2 linked regions of the Phreatobacter stygius genome follow. The protein of the gene in region 2 binds, or shares a complex with, the protein of the main gene of each other region. Links are inferred from orthologs where the notes say so. Each region holds a gene or a part of one and is shown on either strand. Other genes may lie near its edges. The genes, in order: eno and E8M01_RS27730.

The links.
Region 1: the proteins of E8M01_RS27730 (region 2) and eno are in contact, whole or in part, in a solved structure (PDB 2FYM), measured with the Escherichia coli proteins. The link is inferred for Phreatobacter stygius from one-to-one orthologs.

Annotation. Positions count from the first base shown.
Region 1 is NZ_CP039690.1:6,471,398-6,478,830, reverse strand. The notes cover bases 2,873-5,784. They hold eno (phosphopyruvate hydratase), read right to left. Parts: upstream 5,015-5,784; coding sequence 3,731-5,014; downstream 2,873-3,730. Other genes in these bases: E8M01_RS30680 (hypothetical protein), read left to right, coding at 5,639-5,784; queF (preQ(1) synthase), read left to right, coding at 5,143-5,589; E8M01_RS30695 (YbjN domain-containing protein), read left to right, coding at 2,972-3,631. In the rest of the region: E8M01_RS30715 (hypothetical protein), read right to left, coding at 1-207; pdhA (pyruvate dehydrogenase (acetyl-transferring) E1 component subunit alpha), read right to left, coding at 204-1,253; E8M01_RS30705 (FtsB family cell division protein), read right to left, coding at 1,448-1,765; E8M01_RS30700 (DMT family transporter), read right to left, coding at 1,800-2,717; more of E8M01_RS30680, read left to right, coding at 5,785-6,508; dicarboxylate--CoA ligase PimA, read left to right, coding at 6,560-7,433. UniProt on the Escherichia coli protein: Catalyzes the reversible conversion of 2-phosphoglycerate (2-PG) into phosphoenolpyruvate (PEP). It is essential for the degradation of carbohydrates via glycolysis.
Region 2 is NZ_CP039690.1:5,870,275-5,878,428, reverse strand. Bases 2,976-6,608 are described here. They hold E8M01_RS27730 (Rne/Rng family ribonuclease), read left to right. Parts: upstream 2,976-3,342; coding sequence 3,343-6,408; downstream 6,409-6,608. Outside these bases: E8M01_RS27745 (penicillin-binding protein 1A), read right to left, coding at 1-154; E8M01_RS27740 (N-acetylmuramoyl-L-alanine amidase), read right to left, coding at 427-1,785; E8M01_RS27735 (L,D-transpeptidase), read left to right, coding at 2,258-2,860; E8M01_RS27725 (vitamin B12-dependent ribonucleotide reductase), read left to right, coding at 7,226-8,154. UniProt on the Escherichia coli protein: Endoribonuclease that plays a central role in RNA processing and decay. Required for the maturation of 5S and 16S rRNAs and the majority of tRNAs. Also involved in the degradation of most mRNAs.

The sequences.
Region 1 (7,433 bases), 600 kb from region 2 along the record:
ATGGGCTCTTGCCTCGAGCGGCATGTGCTTCAGCGACCCGAGCCAGTTGACATAGCGGCTGAACCCGAGGGCGCGGAAGCTCTCGGACCGGTTGGCGACGATCCAGGCGCGGACGAAAGCCAGGGCGGCGACGATCCAGGCGGCCAGGGCCACCGTCGCGACAACCACCGTCAAGATTCCGGTCAGCGTCACCTTGACCACTCTCACTTCAGGATATCGGTCCACAGCTCGGACGGATCCGGCTCGGGGTCGTTGGTGGCGAATTCGGCGCTCTCGGCGACGATGTCGCGCACCGAGGCGTCGATCTTCTTCAACTCGTCCTCGGCGACCTTCCAGGTCTTCAAGAGCCGCTCGCGGACCTGCTCGATCGGATCATGCTCGGTGCGCATCTTCTGCACCTCGTCCTTGGTCCGGTATTTGGCCGGATCCGACATGGAATGGCCGCGATAACGGTAGGTCTGCATTTCCAGGATGTAGGGCCCCTTGCCGGCACGGCACCAGTCCATGGCGCGCAGGCCGGCGGCGTGGACCGCCCGGATATCCATGCCGTCGATCTGCTCGCCCGGAATGGAGAAGGACAGGCCGCGCTTGGAGAAGTCGGTCTGGGCCGAGGCGCGATTGACCGACGTGCCCATGGCATAGCGGTTGTTCTCGATGATGTAGATGACCGGCAGCTTCCATAGCGCGGCCATGTTGAAGCTCTCATAGACCTGGCCCTGATTGGCCGCGCCGTCGCCGAAATAGGTCAGCGAGACATTGTCATTGCCGCGGTAGCGGTTGGCGAAGGCCAGGCCCGTGCCGAGCGACACCTGGGCGCCGACAATGCCGTGGCCGCCGTAGAAATGCTTCTCGGCGGAGAACATGTGCATCGACCCGCCCTTGCCGCGCGAATAGCCGTTGCGCCGGCCGGTCAGCTCGGCCATCACGCCGTTGGCGCTCATGCCGGTGGCCAGCATATGGCCGTGGTCGCGATAGCCGGTGATCACCTGGTCGCCCTGCTTGGACGCCATCTGCATGCCGACCACGACCGCTTCCTGGCCGATATAGAGGTGGCAGAAGCCGCCGATCAGGCCCATGCCATACATCTGGCCGGCCTTTTCCTCGAAGCGGCGGATCAGCAGCATTTCGCGATAGGCGTCGAGCTCCTGCTCGCGTGTCCATGTCGGCTGCTGGGATTGTTTCTTGACCGGTCCGGATTTCGACGCCGTGGTCTTGGCGCCGGCTTTCACGCTCTTCGTCGCGGTCACGGCCATAGGGTTCCCCTGCGCATCAACTGTCAGACGACAGATAGCGCGGCCAGCGGCCCGAGGGAAGCGCGGCCGTCAGGCCATTGTGCAGTGCACAAACCATTGACGCGGCAAGGCAATCAAGGAGTTAACCGGATTTCGGTTCACAAGGCGTCATCAACCGATTTTAGGTTGATATGACGCAGGCGTGACCGGTTGGCTCAACGCCGCCGCTCGATCAGGATCAGTTCGCGCGGGTCGGCGAAATTGAGGATTTCGCGTGCCCGCTGGTCGAGCATGTCGGGATCCAGCGCCTCGGTGCGCATCAGCACCACCCGCCGGTCGACCTCGGCCTTTTCGCGCCGCAGCGCCTGAAGCTCGGTGTTGAGATCGGCGATCTCGGCCAGGAACTGTTGTTTGGCGCGAATGCCGTGATCGCCGTGATAGGCGTGAAAGCCGAAATAGGCGATCATCACCGCGGCCAGCGCGTAGAGCGCGGCAGCTTGCAGAATCCGGTGAAGTCTCGTGCGAATGACCATGGCCGGATCCTGCCCGAATCCGGTTTCGGGAGCGTTAATCGTTCCTGAATTTGGCGAGCCGGCGCACCATGGACGGCCAGGTCGCGGCGATCAGCAGGCCGAGGACGATGGCGACCACGCCGGTGGCGGCGAGCGGGCTCGGGATCTCGCCCAGCACGGGAATGCCGATCAGGGTGCCGAGCACCGGGATCATCGGCGGAAAGCGCGCCGCGGTGGCGACCCCGAGCGTCCGCGTGCCATAGGTCCAGAGCAGCAGGCCAATGGCGACGTTCATGATGCCCTGGTTGACGCCGTGGAAGACGATCGCGCTCCAGGGCGCCGCCGACAGGCCGGGGTTGAGCACCAGGAGATAGACCGGAAGATAGACCATCGACAGGACCGAGACGATCGAGGCACCGACGACCGAGGGCACCTGCCAGCGGCCGCAGAGCCAGGTGAACACGCCCCAGCCGAGGCCGGCCACCACGAAGATCAGGTCGCCGGCCAGCGTGCTCGCGCCCTCGGCCCCGGTCGAGCCGGCAATGGCGATGGCGGCGAGGCCCGACAGCACCACCGCGAAACCGAGCAGAACGCCGCCAGGGATCCGCGCACCCATGCCGAGATAGGCAAGCGTCGTCGCGGTCACCGCCACCATGCCGGGCTGGATCGCCGAGGCATGCGCCGCGGGCGAATAGATCAGGCCGATATTGGACAGCACCGTCAGCGGAAAGCCGCCGGTCAGCACCAGGGCAATCCCTTTGCCCCAGCCAAGACCCGCGCAATCGGCGACGCCGGCCCGGATGAAGAACGGCAGCATGACCGCGCCGGCGAAGATGAAACGCAGCGCCGCTATGTCATAGGCCGACAGATTGCTCGCCAGGCCGAAACGGACCGAGACGAACTGGCCGCCATAGATCGACACGGCGGTGGCCATGGCGATCAGGGCGAGCATGCGGGGGGACAAAGTCGACATTGCAGCGCAGCATTCGCCGATCGCCGCCCGGCTCACAAGGACGCATCGAGCAGGTCGGCCATGCCGGTCTCCGGCCGAGGCGATACGGCGCGCCCTGCTTGCCAGGACTTGGCTGCCGGGACTTGGCTGCCGGGACGATCCAGCGCAACATGGCGCGGATCGCCATGACATGTGGCGGAAATCACTTTGCACTAGACTCATTCGGGACGCACCCGCACGGCAAGCCGGCGCAGGCATCCCTCTGGAGCTCGATAATGACCAAACGCCCCCTGTTCTTCGCAACGCTCGCGGCGCTGGCCGCGCTGACCGTGATGGCCCCGACGGCCGATGCCCAGAAGCGGGCGAACCCGGAACGGGGTCAGGACAGCCAGGCCGCGCCGACCGGTTCGGTCGGCCGGATCACGCCGCAGCAGATGGCCGCCGTGCTGCGCAATCGCGGCTTCCAGGCCGAGGTCCTCAGCGAAAACAACCGGTCGCGGATCCGCACCATGATCGGCGGCCGCCGGGTCACGGTGTTCTTTTATGCCTGCAATGACGGCGGCTGCCAGTCGATCCAGTACCGCGCGCTCTACGAAAAGAACGATCGCTTCACACACGCCTTCGTCAACGCCTGGAACTACGAGAAACGTTTCGCCAAGACCTATCTCGACAGCGACAACGACCTGGTTCTCGAATGGGACGTCGATTTCGACGGCGGCGTCAATGTCGGTTTCATCTCGGAATCGGTGGCGACCTTCCAGACCATGATCAACGCCTTCGATCGGTTCACCCCGCGCGCCAGCAGCGGCGGATCCGCCGGCCGCTCGACCAGTCCTGGTCCGGCCCCTGCGCCTGCGCCCGCACCGGCGGATCCGAGCGCGCCGCCGTCGACCGGCGGCAAGGGCGGCGGCAACCCGACCGAACGGCGGACCTGAGCATTTTTCCGCGGTTCAGCCGAACCTCGGGCGTCAACTGAAAACGGCGGGCCATGGCCCGCCGTTTTTGCGTCATGCGGCGTGATCCGGGCCGATGGCTCAGCCCTTCGACTTCAGCGCGCCGCGGCCGGCATAATGCGCCTGCGGCCCGAGCTCTTCTTCGATGCGGATCAGCTGGTTGTATTTGGCGGTGCGATCGGAGCGGGCGAGCGAGCCGGTTTTGATCTGGCCGCAATTGGTGGCGACCGCGAGATCGGCAATGGTCGCGTCCTCGGTCTCGCCGGACCGGTGCGACATGACCGCGGTGTAGCTGTTGGAATGGGCCATGGCGACCGCCGCCAGGGTCTCGGTCAGCGTGCCGATCTGGTTGACCTTGACCAGGATGGAATTGCCCAGGCCCTGCTCGATGCCCATGGCGAGCCGCTTGGTATTGGTGACGAACAGGTCGTCGCCGACCAGCTGGCATTTGGCGCCGACCAGGTCGGTGAGGATCTTCCAGCCCTCGAAATCGTCCTCGGCCATGCCGTCCTCGATCGTCCGGATCGGATAGTCGGCGACCAGCTTGGCGAGATATTTGGCCTGGGCCTTGGGATCGCGCACCTTGCGCTCGCCCTCGTAGTGATAGGCGCCGTCCTTGAAGAACTCGGTGGCCGCGCAATCGAGGCCGATCACCACGTCGTCGCCGGCCTTGTAACCGGCCTTGTCGATGGCGGTCATGATGAAGTCGAGCGCCGCCTGCGCCGATTTCAGGTTCGGCGCGAAGCCGCCCTCGTCGCCGACATTGGTGTTGTGGCCGTCCTTCTTCAGCGCCGCCTTCAGCGTGTGGAAGATTTCCGAGCCGGTGCGGATGGCTTCCGCAACGGTGGGCGCGCCGACCGGCAGCACCATGAATTCCTGGAAGTCGATCGGGTTGTCGGCATGGGCGCCGCCATTGACGATGTTCATCATCGGCACCGGCAGGACATGGGCGAAGGAGCCGCCGACATATTTGTAGAGCGGCAGGTCACGCGACAGCGCGGCGGCCTTGGCGGTGGCCAGCGACACGCCGAGAATGGCATTGGCGCCGAGGCGGGCCTTGTTGGCCGTGCCGTCGAGCGCGATCATGATGTTGTCGATCTGCACCTGGTTGGTGGCATCGAGCCCGCCGAGCGCGTCGAAGATCTCGCCATTGACCGCGTCGAGCGCCTTGCGCACGCCCTTGCCGCCATAACGCGCCTTGTCGCCGTCGCGCAGCTCGACCGCCTCGTGGGCGCCGGTGGAGGCGCCCGACGGCACCGCGGCGCGGCCCTTGGAACCATCCTCGAGCACCACGTCGACCTCGACGGTCGGATTGCCACGGCTGTCGAGGATCTCACGGGCGATGATGTCGATGATGGCTGTCATTGCGGCCTCTCAGATGGCGGGTGACGGGGCGTCGGCGCGTTCTACAACAATGTCAGCCCCTTTCAAGACAGCGCGCGCACGTGTAGGACCCCGGCCAACGCATAGCCAGACTTCAAAGGAGGTCTCCGATGACCGATCTCATGCTCGGAAAGTCCGTGGCGATGCCGGCCTCGCCCGACGAGGCCGTGCTCGACCGGGTGCCCAATCCGCACCAGGACACCAATTACGTCACGCGCTTCACCGCGCCGGAATTCACCTCGCTCTGCCCGGTCACCGGCCAGCCGGATTTCGCCCATCTGGTCATCGACTTCGTCGCCGATGCCTGGCTGGTCGAATCGAAATCGCTGAAGCTCTACCTGTCGTCGTTCCGCAACCACGGCGCGTTCCACGAGGACTGCACGGTGGCCATCGGCAAGCGCCTGGTCGGCCTGCTCCAGCCGCGCTGGCTGCGCATCGGCGGCTATTGGTATCCGCGCGGCGGCATCCCGATCGACGTGTTCTGGCAGACCGGCGAAGTGCCCAAGGGGGTCTGGCTGCCGGACCAGGGCGTGGCGCCCTATCGCGGACGCGGCTGACGCTTCCTCTGCTACACTGGCGCGTGCGAATCGGGAAAGCCCGCGGGCCATGCTGCTGAGAGCCAAAAAAGCCAAGACCGACGATCCCGACGAGGTGAAGGCGGATGGCCTGACCGACGAGCCGCCGCAGCGGCTCCTGTCGCGGCTGGCGACCTGGGCCGGCGTCGCGCTGATCTGTTCGGGCGCCGCCATCATGGCGGCCCGCACCGAGGGCGGCAGCCAGCGCCTGGCGCGCCTGTTCGAGCCGGCGCCGCCGCCGGTGATCCAGCGCGCCGAAGCGCCGCGGCCGGCCGCCGCCGATCCGCTGATGCTCTATGAGACGCGCCGCCTTGCCGATGCCGTGCGCTCGCTCTCCGCCGAGCGCGAGGCCTTGGCCGAGCGGGTCGCGGCGATGGAGCGCTCGAGCAGCCAGGGCGACGTCACCGCTTCGATCCCGCAACGCGAGCCGCCGGCCGTGCAGGCAGCGCCACGCGAGCCCCAGCCGGTCCCGCGCGACCCTCAGCCGGCGGCCCGCGAGCCGCAAATCGCCAGCACGCCGACGCCGGTGCCGCGGCCGGGCGTGCGCCAGGTCGGTCCATCCGTCGAGGCCACCGCCTCGGTGCCCGCGCCGTCGCCTGCCGCCCAGGAATCGACCGCGATCCGCACCGAATTCGGCGTCGATCTCGCCGGCGAACTGTCGATGGACGCGCTCAGGTCGCGCTGGCAGCAGTTGCGCGCCCAGCACGGCCCCTTGCTCGAGGGGTTGCGGCCGCTCGTCGCCGTCCAGGACGGCGCCCGGCCAGGCACGGTCGACCTCAGGCTGGTGGCCGGCCCACTCGCCAATGCCAATGCCGCGACGCGGCTCTGCGCCTCGCTCGCCACCGCAGGAGTGAATTGCAAACCGGCGGTTTTCGACGGACAAAGGTTGGCGCTAAGGTAGAGCGGGTCCCGGTCGGCCGGAGAAAACCCGCCGGCGAGGGAGGACACGCGCATGGCATCCAGGCCGTTTGCTTGGGAGAAGTCTTATCCGGCCGGCGTGTCGTGGGACACGCCGATCAACATCACGACGCTGGGCGATCTCATCGACGGCGCGGTGAAAGCCCATGGCGAACGGACCGTCTTCGAATTTCGCGACCGATCGATCAGCTATGCCGATCTCGGCGCCCGCGCCGACCAGTTCGGCGCCGCGCTGAAGCGCGCCGGCATCGGCAGCGGCACCACGGTTGCGCTCTACCTGCCCAATACGCCGCATCATCCGATCAGCTTTTTCGGCGCCGCCAAGGCCGGCGTGCGCCTGGCCCATCTGAGCCCGCTCGATGCCGAGCGCGTGCTGGCCTACAAGCTGAAGGATGCCGGCGCCCGGGTGCTGGTGACGACCGACATCGCGCCCTTGTTCGGCATGGCGCTGAAACTGTTCGATGCCGGCCTGCTCGACCGGCTGATCGTCGCGGAAGACGCCACCTGGGGCCCGTCGGGCGTGCCGGTGCTGCCGATCCCGCCGAAACCCGGCATCACCACCTTCGCCCATTTCGTCGAGGGCGCCGTGCCGCCGGCCGCCTGGCCGATCGTCAAGCCGGATGACGTGGCGCTGCTGCAATATACCGGCGGCACCACCGGCATGCCCAAGGGCGCCATGCTGAGCCACGGCAACCTGACCGCCGCGGTGTCGATCTACGAGGCCTGGCAGCAGGCCTTGCCGAACGGCCGGCCGGAAGACGACAAGGTCATCCTGGTGCTGCCGCTGTTCCACATCTATGCGCTGACCAGCGTCATGCTGCGCCAGGTCGCGCGCGGCTCCTGCATGCTGCTGCGCATGCGCTTCGACGCCGAGCAGACGCTCGACGATATCGAGAAGCGGCGGGCCA
Region 2 (8,154 bases):
TCATGATCGGCGGCTCGTAATTGCGCAGGGTGTTGTAGTCCGGCAACTCCTTCGTCACGGTCAGGATATAGACCGCCACGCCGGCCGCGCCGATGAGGAAGGCCACCGTGCCAAGGCCGAACGCCCAGCCGAAGAATCGGAGAATAAGTTTCATCCGGTCATTTCGTGCCCGACGGGCAGCGCCTCTCGTCCCCGTGGTACCGCCGCGAAGGAACCGGGGCCGGGGGTGCCCTGTCCTGACTGCCTCAAATCATACCACGTCGCCTCGCCCCTGACAGGCGCGAATGCCGCTGCGGGGCTTCCGGCCGACCGATGCCCCGCGACTGTGGCGCGGATGTGACCCGGACGTGACCGCGCCTCTTTAGCGATACTCGTCCCGCCGCGCTACTCTGGATCGGCGCTGCGCGGTCGCCGCGCTTTCTGGATTTATCTCTGCGCGGCTGGGCGCGCCACCGCCCGGCCGGCAAAGAACTGGTCGATCGCCTTGGTGACCGAATCGGCGGTCCGCTGGCGCCAGATCGCCGAGGTGAGCATTTCCACATCCTTGGCGCTGGAGACGAAGCCGAGCTCGACCAGAACCGAGGGGATGTCGTGGGCACGCAGCACCTGGAAGCCGGCCGAACGCAGAGGCAGGCGATGCATGCGGGTGGCGTGGCGCATTTCGCCGGCGAGCGTGCGGGCGAAATTGGCCGAGAACATGCGCGTTTCGCGGCGCGTCAGGTCGATCAGGATGTCGGCGATCTCGGAGGGCTCGTCCGACAGGTCGAGGCCGGCAATGGCGTCGGCCTTGTTCTCGCGCTCGGCGAGCCTGGCCGAATCGGCGTCGGAAGCCCGGTCCGACAGGGTGTAGACGGTGACGCCGCGGGCGTTGTCCTGGGCGCCACTGATCGAATCGGCATGGATCGAGACGAACAGCGCACCATTGTGCTCGCGCGCGATCCGCACCCGGTCGCCGAGCGGAATGAAGATGTCGCGGTCGCGGGTCATCACCACCCGGTAGCGTCCGGTGGCGTTGAGCTTGTCGCGCAGCACCCGGGCGAAATCGAGGATGATGGTCTTCTCCTCTTCGCCCGAGGCCGCCACCGCGCCCGGATCGATGCCGCCATGGCCGGGATCGATGATCACCACCGGCGGACCATCGGGCGCCGCGGTGCGGGTCGAGACACGCGGGCCGAAGCCCTCGCGATCGCCCCGGCGGGCGAGATTGGAGGTCGCCCGCTCGTTCTGGGCGCGCCGAAAGCCGTCGGCGTCGGTGCGCACGAGCTCGAGCACGACCTGCGGCGGCGCGCCGTCGCGGCCCTCGACCAGGTGGGCGCGCTCGATCAGCGCCGGCCCGGTCAGATCGACCACCACCCGTGACTTGCTGGGGGCGAACAGGCCGTAACGGAAGGCCTGGATCAGGCCGCGCGCGCCGGTGCCGGCGGTCTGCGCGGTGGAACGCGCGCCGGAATGCGCCCGCTGGTTGCCGATCTGGAAATTGACCTCGTCGAGATCGATGATCACCCGGTAGGGATCGGCGAGCGCGAAAGCCCTGATCTCGATATTGCGGGTGAGCTCGAACGACAGCCTGGTGCGGCCGCCATCGCCGGTGATGTGGGCGCCCGAGACCACCGCCGGCAAGATCGTCCGTGCCGCATGCGCCCGCGCCTCGCCGGCCCCGCCGTCGCGCGCGGCGGTCGAAGCAATCGCGCCGGTCGAAACCGGCTCGCTGGTCTCGGCACGCAGAGCTTCGCCCGCGAACAGCGTCGCGGCCAACAGAGCGCCAAGAAAACGGGAACCGGCCATGGCCCCTCGAAGGTCGGACGAGGCGGCGCCAGGACAACCAGCAAGGACCGCCAGGAGATGGGATAACCCATAGGGCCTCCCGGGTTAACTGCCCGTTAAGCATCCCCGGACAGCCGGCCCGGAAGCGTTGCCGGAAAGACACGAAACAGACCGTCGCCCTTCCCTGCCGGGGAAGCTCCGGCCGCCTCCGCGCGGCCGTCCGGCGGCTTGGACGCCGAATGCCGGGCACGGACCCGAATGTGTGGGAATTTGGCCACAGAACGGCCATGAAGGTGACCGGCCAAGGCCCGTTCACGACTTCGTGAACACCAGCCAAGCCAATGACTGGGCACGCTTAATTCCGACGATTCACCCTCATCACCGAGCGCCAAAGACAATGAGCCACCACGCAGAGAATGCCGCTCCCGGCGACAAGGCCCTTGCCGATGCCGGTGCCCGCGACAGCACCGATGTCAGCGCCAATGCCGGAGCGATGTCGCGCCGCCTGTTCCTCCTGGCCTCGCCCGCCGTGCTCGCCGGCTGCGTCACCGGCGGCGGCCCGATCGGCTCCTATGCCGGGCGCCAGGATGCCGGTGTCACCTTGCCGGCCATGGACACCTCCAATGTCGACCCGCGCTTCCTGCGCCAGGAAGTCGCCTATGCGACACGCGAGGTCGCCGGCACCATCGTGGTCAGGCCGAGCGAGCGGCATCTCTATTACGTGCTCGGCAATGGCAGGGCGATCCGCTACGGCGTCGGCGTCGGCCGCCAGGGCGCGCTCTGGCACGGCCGCGCCGCGGTCGGCCGCAAGGGCTCGTGGCCGAACTGGACGCCGACCGCCAACATGATCGCCTATGACCAGCGCAACGCGCGTTATGCCGGCGGCATGGCCGGCGGCATCGCCAACCCGCTCGGCGCCCGCGCGCTCTACCTCTATCGCGGCAGCCGGGACACCATGTACCGCCTGCACGGGACCAACGTGCCCTCGTCGATCGGCCAGGCCGTGTCGTCCGGCTGCATCCGCTTGTTCAACCACGACATTATCGATCTGCACGACCGCGCGCGGATCGGCACGCCCGTGGTGGTCATGGCCTGACGGACCGCGCCACGGTTTGTACGACGGCTACGCTTGCCAAGGTCGCACTTCCGCCGCTACATAGGTCATGACACGGTCATGCGGGTATGGAGCGGCGTGTCGATCGAAGGCAGCCGAAGGTTTCATTCCGTGGCCCCGATCCGAGCGCTCCCTGACCCCCGCACGCGTGGCGCCGTCTTCGGCGAGCCGCTGCCATGTCACCCTTAGCCGCGCCCCGTCCGGGGCCGCGTCGCACTTCGAAAGGGTCTCGCCCATGTCGGGATCGACGGCACAGCCGGGTTACAGGCGGACGGGAGATCTGATGATCGCCTGCTCATCCGCTGGCCCCGCCGTCGGCATTGCGACCAGGCTTGCACCCTCCCCTTCCACCGCAATGACGGCCGTGCGCCGGCGCCTTCACGGCGCCGCCCTGGCACTTTCTGCAGAGCGGGGCCCGACCGGGCCGGCGCTCGCGGCCGCCGTAAACTTCAAGAGCTCATCCGATGGCCAACAAGATGCTCATCGACGCCGCCCACCCGGAAGAAACCCGGGTCGTGGTGGTCCGTGGTAATCGTGTCGAGGAATTCGACTTCGAAAGCCAGTCACGCAAACAGCTGCGCGGCAATATCTATCTCGCCAAGGTAACGCGGGTCGAACCCTCGCTGCAGGCTGCCTTCATCGAATATGGCGGCAACCGGCACGGCTTCCTCGCCTTCTCGGAAATCCATCCCGACTATTACCAGATCCCGGTCGCCGACCGCGAAGCGCTGCTGGCGGAAGAAGCCCGCTCGCATCGTGACGACGACGACGAGGAAGGCGGCCGGAGCGAACGTGGCGGCCGCGGGGCCAAGGACGGCGGCCGCGATGGCGGCAGGCGCCGCCGGCGGCGCGGCGGTCCGCGCCCGCGCAACGAGGCCGCCGAAGCCAAGACCTCGGACGCAGTGACCGGTGACGCCGAGACCGACGAGGACGAGGCCGGCGCCGAAGGCCATGACGAGGCGCAGGACGACGGCCGCGACCGGCAAGACGACGACCGCGACGACCGGCAGAACGACGACGGCGGCGACGAGCCGCGCTCCGAGAGCCGCGACACCGAAGAGAACGGTGACGGCGACGGCGACGAACGCGGCAACGGCCATGTCGAGGAGGCACCGGCCGAAGAGGACGTGGTCGAATCGGTCGGCGCGGGCGACGCCTATGAGGACATGCCCGACCGCACCTTCCGGCCGCGCAAGCAGTACAAGATCCAGGAGGTGATCAAGCGCCGGCAGGTCATGCTGGTGCAGGTCGTCAAGGAAGAGCGCGGCAACAAGGGCGCGGCGCTGACCACCTATCTGTCGCTCGCCGGCCGCTATTCCGTGCTGATGCCGAACACCGCGCGCGGCGGCGGCATTTCGCGCAAGATCACCAATGCCGCCGACCGCAAGCGCCTGAAGTCGATCGCCGGCGACCTGGAAGTGCCGGACGGCATGGGCGTCATCCTGCGCACCGCCGGCGCCAACCGCACCAAGACCGAAGTCAAGCGCGACTTCGAATATCTCCTGCGCATGTGGGAGACGGTGCGCGAGGTGACCTTGAAGTCGAATGCGCCGACGCTGGTCTATGAAGAAGGCTCGCTGATCAAGCGCTCGATCCGCGATCTCTACAACAAGGACATCGAAGAGGTCCTGGTCGCCGGCGAGGAAGGCTACAAGGAAGCCAAGGACTTCATGCGCATGCTCATGCCGAGCCATGCCAAGAACGTGAAGTCTTATCGCGAGCCGCAGCCGCTGTTCGCCCGCTCGGGCGTCGAAGCCCAGCTCGACGCGATGTTCTCCAACACCGTGCAGCTGAAATCCGGCGGCTATATCGTCATCAACCCGACCGAAGCCCTAGTCGCCATCGACGTGAACTCGGGCCGCTCGACCCGCGAGCACAATATCGAGGACACGGCGCTGCGCACCAATGCGGAGGCCGCCGACGAGGTGGCGCGCCAGCTCAGGCTGCGCGACCTTGCCGGCCTGATCGTCGTCGACTTCATCGACATGGACGAGAACCGCAACAACCGGGCGGTCGAGAAGCGCATGAAGGATGCGCTGAAGAACGACCGGGCGCGGATCCAGGTTGGCCGCATCTCGCATTTCGGCCTCCTGGAAATGAGCCGCCAGCGCATCCGCACCGGCGTGCTTGAAAGCTCGACCGAGGTCTGCGCCACCTGCGGCGGCACCGGCCATGTCCGCTCGGTCTCCTCGGTTGCGCTGCACCTGCTGCGGTCGGTCGAGGAGCAATTGCTGCGCTCGGCCATGTATGACGTCGTCGTGCGCACCCGCACCGCGGTGGCGCTCTATGTGCTCAACAACAAGCGCGCCCACCTGCACGAACTGGAGAGCCGGTTCCGCGTCAGCGTCGACATCACCGCCGACGAGACGGTCAGCGGCCAGCACATGTTCGCCATCGAAAAGGGCGCGCAGGTCCATACCCATGAGACCGCCTACCGGCCGCCGGTGATCGCGCCGCTGCCGGTCGACCCGGACGATCTGATCGACGACGAGATCGAAGAGGACGACGAGGCCGAGGCCGAGGTGCAGACCAGCGCCGAGCCGCGCGAGCCGCGCGAGCCGCGTGGTGAGCAGCGTGCCGAGACCGAAGACGGCGAAAAGCGGCGTAAGCGCCGGCGCCGGCGGCGGCGCGGCCGTGGCGGCGAAGGCCGCGAAGACGGCGGACGCGATGAATTCGGCGCCGAGCGGCCGCATGTCGCGGGCCAGGCGAACGACGATCTCGATGCCGACGACGCCGAGGACGGCGATGATGAGGCCGGCGCCGAGGATCAGGCGCTGGAAGGTGCCGCCACCGACGATGCGAGCAGCGAAGGCCGCCGCCGCCGGCGCGGCCGTCGTGGCGGGCGCCGCAACCGGCGCGAGGACGAACCGGGCTTCGTGGCCGAAGGCGAGACCGAGGCCGGGACCGAAGCTGGCGCCGAGACGGGCGCGGACGAGGTCGGCGAACCTGCCGTCGTCGAGGCTCCGGTCGTGACCGCGGAACCGGCCGCCGAGGCCGAACCGAAACATGCCGGACGGCGCGGCCGGCCCCGTCGTGGCAAGGCTGCCGCGGCTGAAGAACTGGCCGCGAGCGAGGCAGCCGAAGGCGCGGCGACTGCGGAAGCGGCCCCGGCCGAAGCCGCTCCGGCGCCGGCGAAACCGGCGCGCCGCCGCCGGACACCGGCAGCCGATGTCGCTGCCGAGGCAGCGGCCGTTCCCGCCGACACCGTGGTTCAGGCTGAGCCGGCGGCGGCCCCCCCGGCGAGGCGCCGGCGCACGCCCGCGCCGGAACCGCTGGCCCAAGCCTCTGTCGAAACTCCTGCCGAAGCCCCTGTGGCAGCCCCGCCGACGCCGCCGGCCCTGCCGCCCATGGCCGCGCCGGTTGTCGCGCCAGTCGTGGCGCCGGTGGCCATGTCGGTGGCACCGGCGGCTGTCGAGGAGCCAGTGAAACGCCGTCGTACGCCCGACCCGGAACCGGTCGAGATCGTGCAATCGGCGACCCCGGCCGCGCCCCGGCGCGCCGGCTGGTGGAACCGCAAGGCCGAGGGCTGAGCCCTCCGCGAGGCTCGCTGAGAACAACGAACGGCCGGGGGCACCTCCGGCCGTTTTCGTTTGTCCCACAGGCGGTCCAGCCGGTTCGAATCGACGGCCGGAATCGGCCAGCGGAATCAACTGGAACCGATTCCCGCCCTGCCCGGTCCCGTCAGATGATTCCGTGCCGCTGCGTCAGCGCGAACAAAAGGCGAAACGGCCGCCGCAGAGCTGTCACAATCCAGCCACACTTCGCCACCCCCCACGCGATGTTGGGAATATCTCCCGCGGTTCCGCACATGACTGTGGAGAGCCGGCGAAGGGTTGGTGAATTTTTCCTTGGCGAATCTCCTCGGAATCTCCGACACTTGGCTCGCTGGTGCCAGCTCCCCCCTTAAAATTTGACCGCCCGACACCATATTTAGGGGTCTGTTTACCCATAGCCCCTATATCTTGACGACATGAAGGCATGCCGCTTACCTTGGAGTTCGGTTCGGCGGGTCTGTTCAAAGTTCTCGCCGCACCAAATCCCCAGACGGTTTCCAGGCTAACGTCGCGCGCCAGCGCCGCGTGGCGGGAGGAGTCTTTGCCATCCGATGGCGCGTTCCCTTGCCGGAGCGCTGCCCGCGGGCGGCGAAGTGTCGCCGCGACACCGTCCGGGAACGCGCCAAGCGCGACAAGAGTTAACCAGCGGACCGGTTCTCCCCTGTGGAGAGCGGGGATGGTGGGTGAAGGCGGCAAAAGGGTCCGGCAGAACCGGACCGACGCAGGTCCAGGGCATGGACCGCGGGGCGGCTCGGGAGCACAATTCCCGGCCAGGACATGAAGGACGAAGACGATGCGCATCGAACGGCGATACACCAAGGCGGGCCAGTCGCCCTATGCAGACATCGCGTTCCGTGCGGCCACGTCCGAGATCCGCAATCCGGACGGTTCGATCGTGTTCCGGCAGGCCGACATCTCGGTGCCCGAGGCCTGGAGCCAGGTTGCGGCCGACATTCTCGCGCAGAAATACTTCCGCAAGGCCGGCGTGCCGGCGCGCATGAAGAAGGTCGAGGAAAATTCGGTCCCGTCCTGGCTGTGGCGCTCGGCCCCCGACGAGAAGGCCATGAAGGAACTGCCGGAGAAGGAACGCTGGACCGGCGAGACCTCGTCGACCCAGGTGTTCGACCGGCTGGCCGGCACCTGGACCTATTGGGGCTGGAAGGGCGGCTATTTCGAAGCGGAAGCCGATGCCCAGGCTTTCTTCGATGAACTGCGCTACATGCTCGCCCTGCAGATGGTGGCGCCCAATTCGCCGCAATGGTTCAACACCGGCCTGCACTGGGCCTATGGCATCGACGGCCCCGGCCAGGGCCACTATTACGTCGATTTCGAAACCGGCAAGCTGACCAAGTCCAAGTCGGCTTACGAGCATCCGCAGCCGCATGCCTGTTTCATCCAGTCGGTCGCCGACGACCTCGTCAACGAGGGCGGCATCATGGACCTGTGGGTGCGCGAGGCGCGCCTGTTCAAATATGGCTCGGGCACCGGCTCCAACTTCTCCTATCTGCGCGGCGAAGGCGAAAAGCTCGCCGGTGGCGGCCGTTCGTCCGGCCTGATGAGCTTCCTGAAGATCGGCGACCGGGCCGCCGGCGCGATCAAGTCGGGCGGCACCACGCGCCGCGCCGCCAAGATGGTGGTGGTCGACGTCGATCACCCTGATATCGAGGCCTATATCGACTGGAAGGTGATCGAGGAGCAGAAGGTCGCGAGCCTGGTCACTGG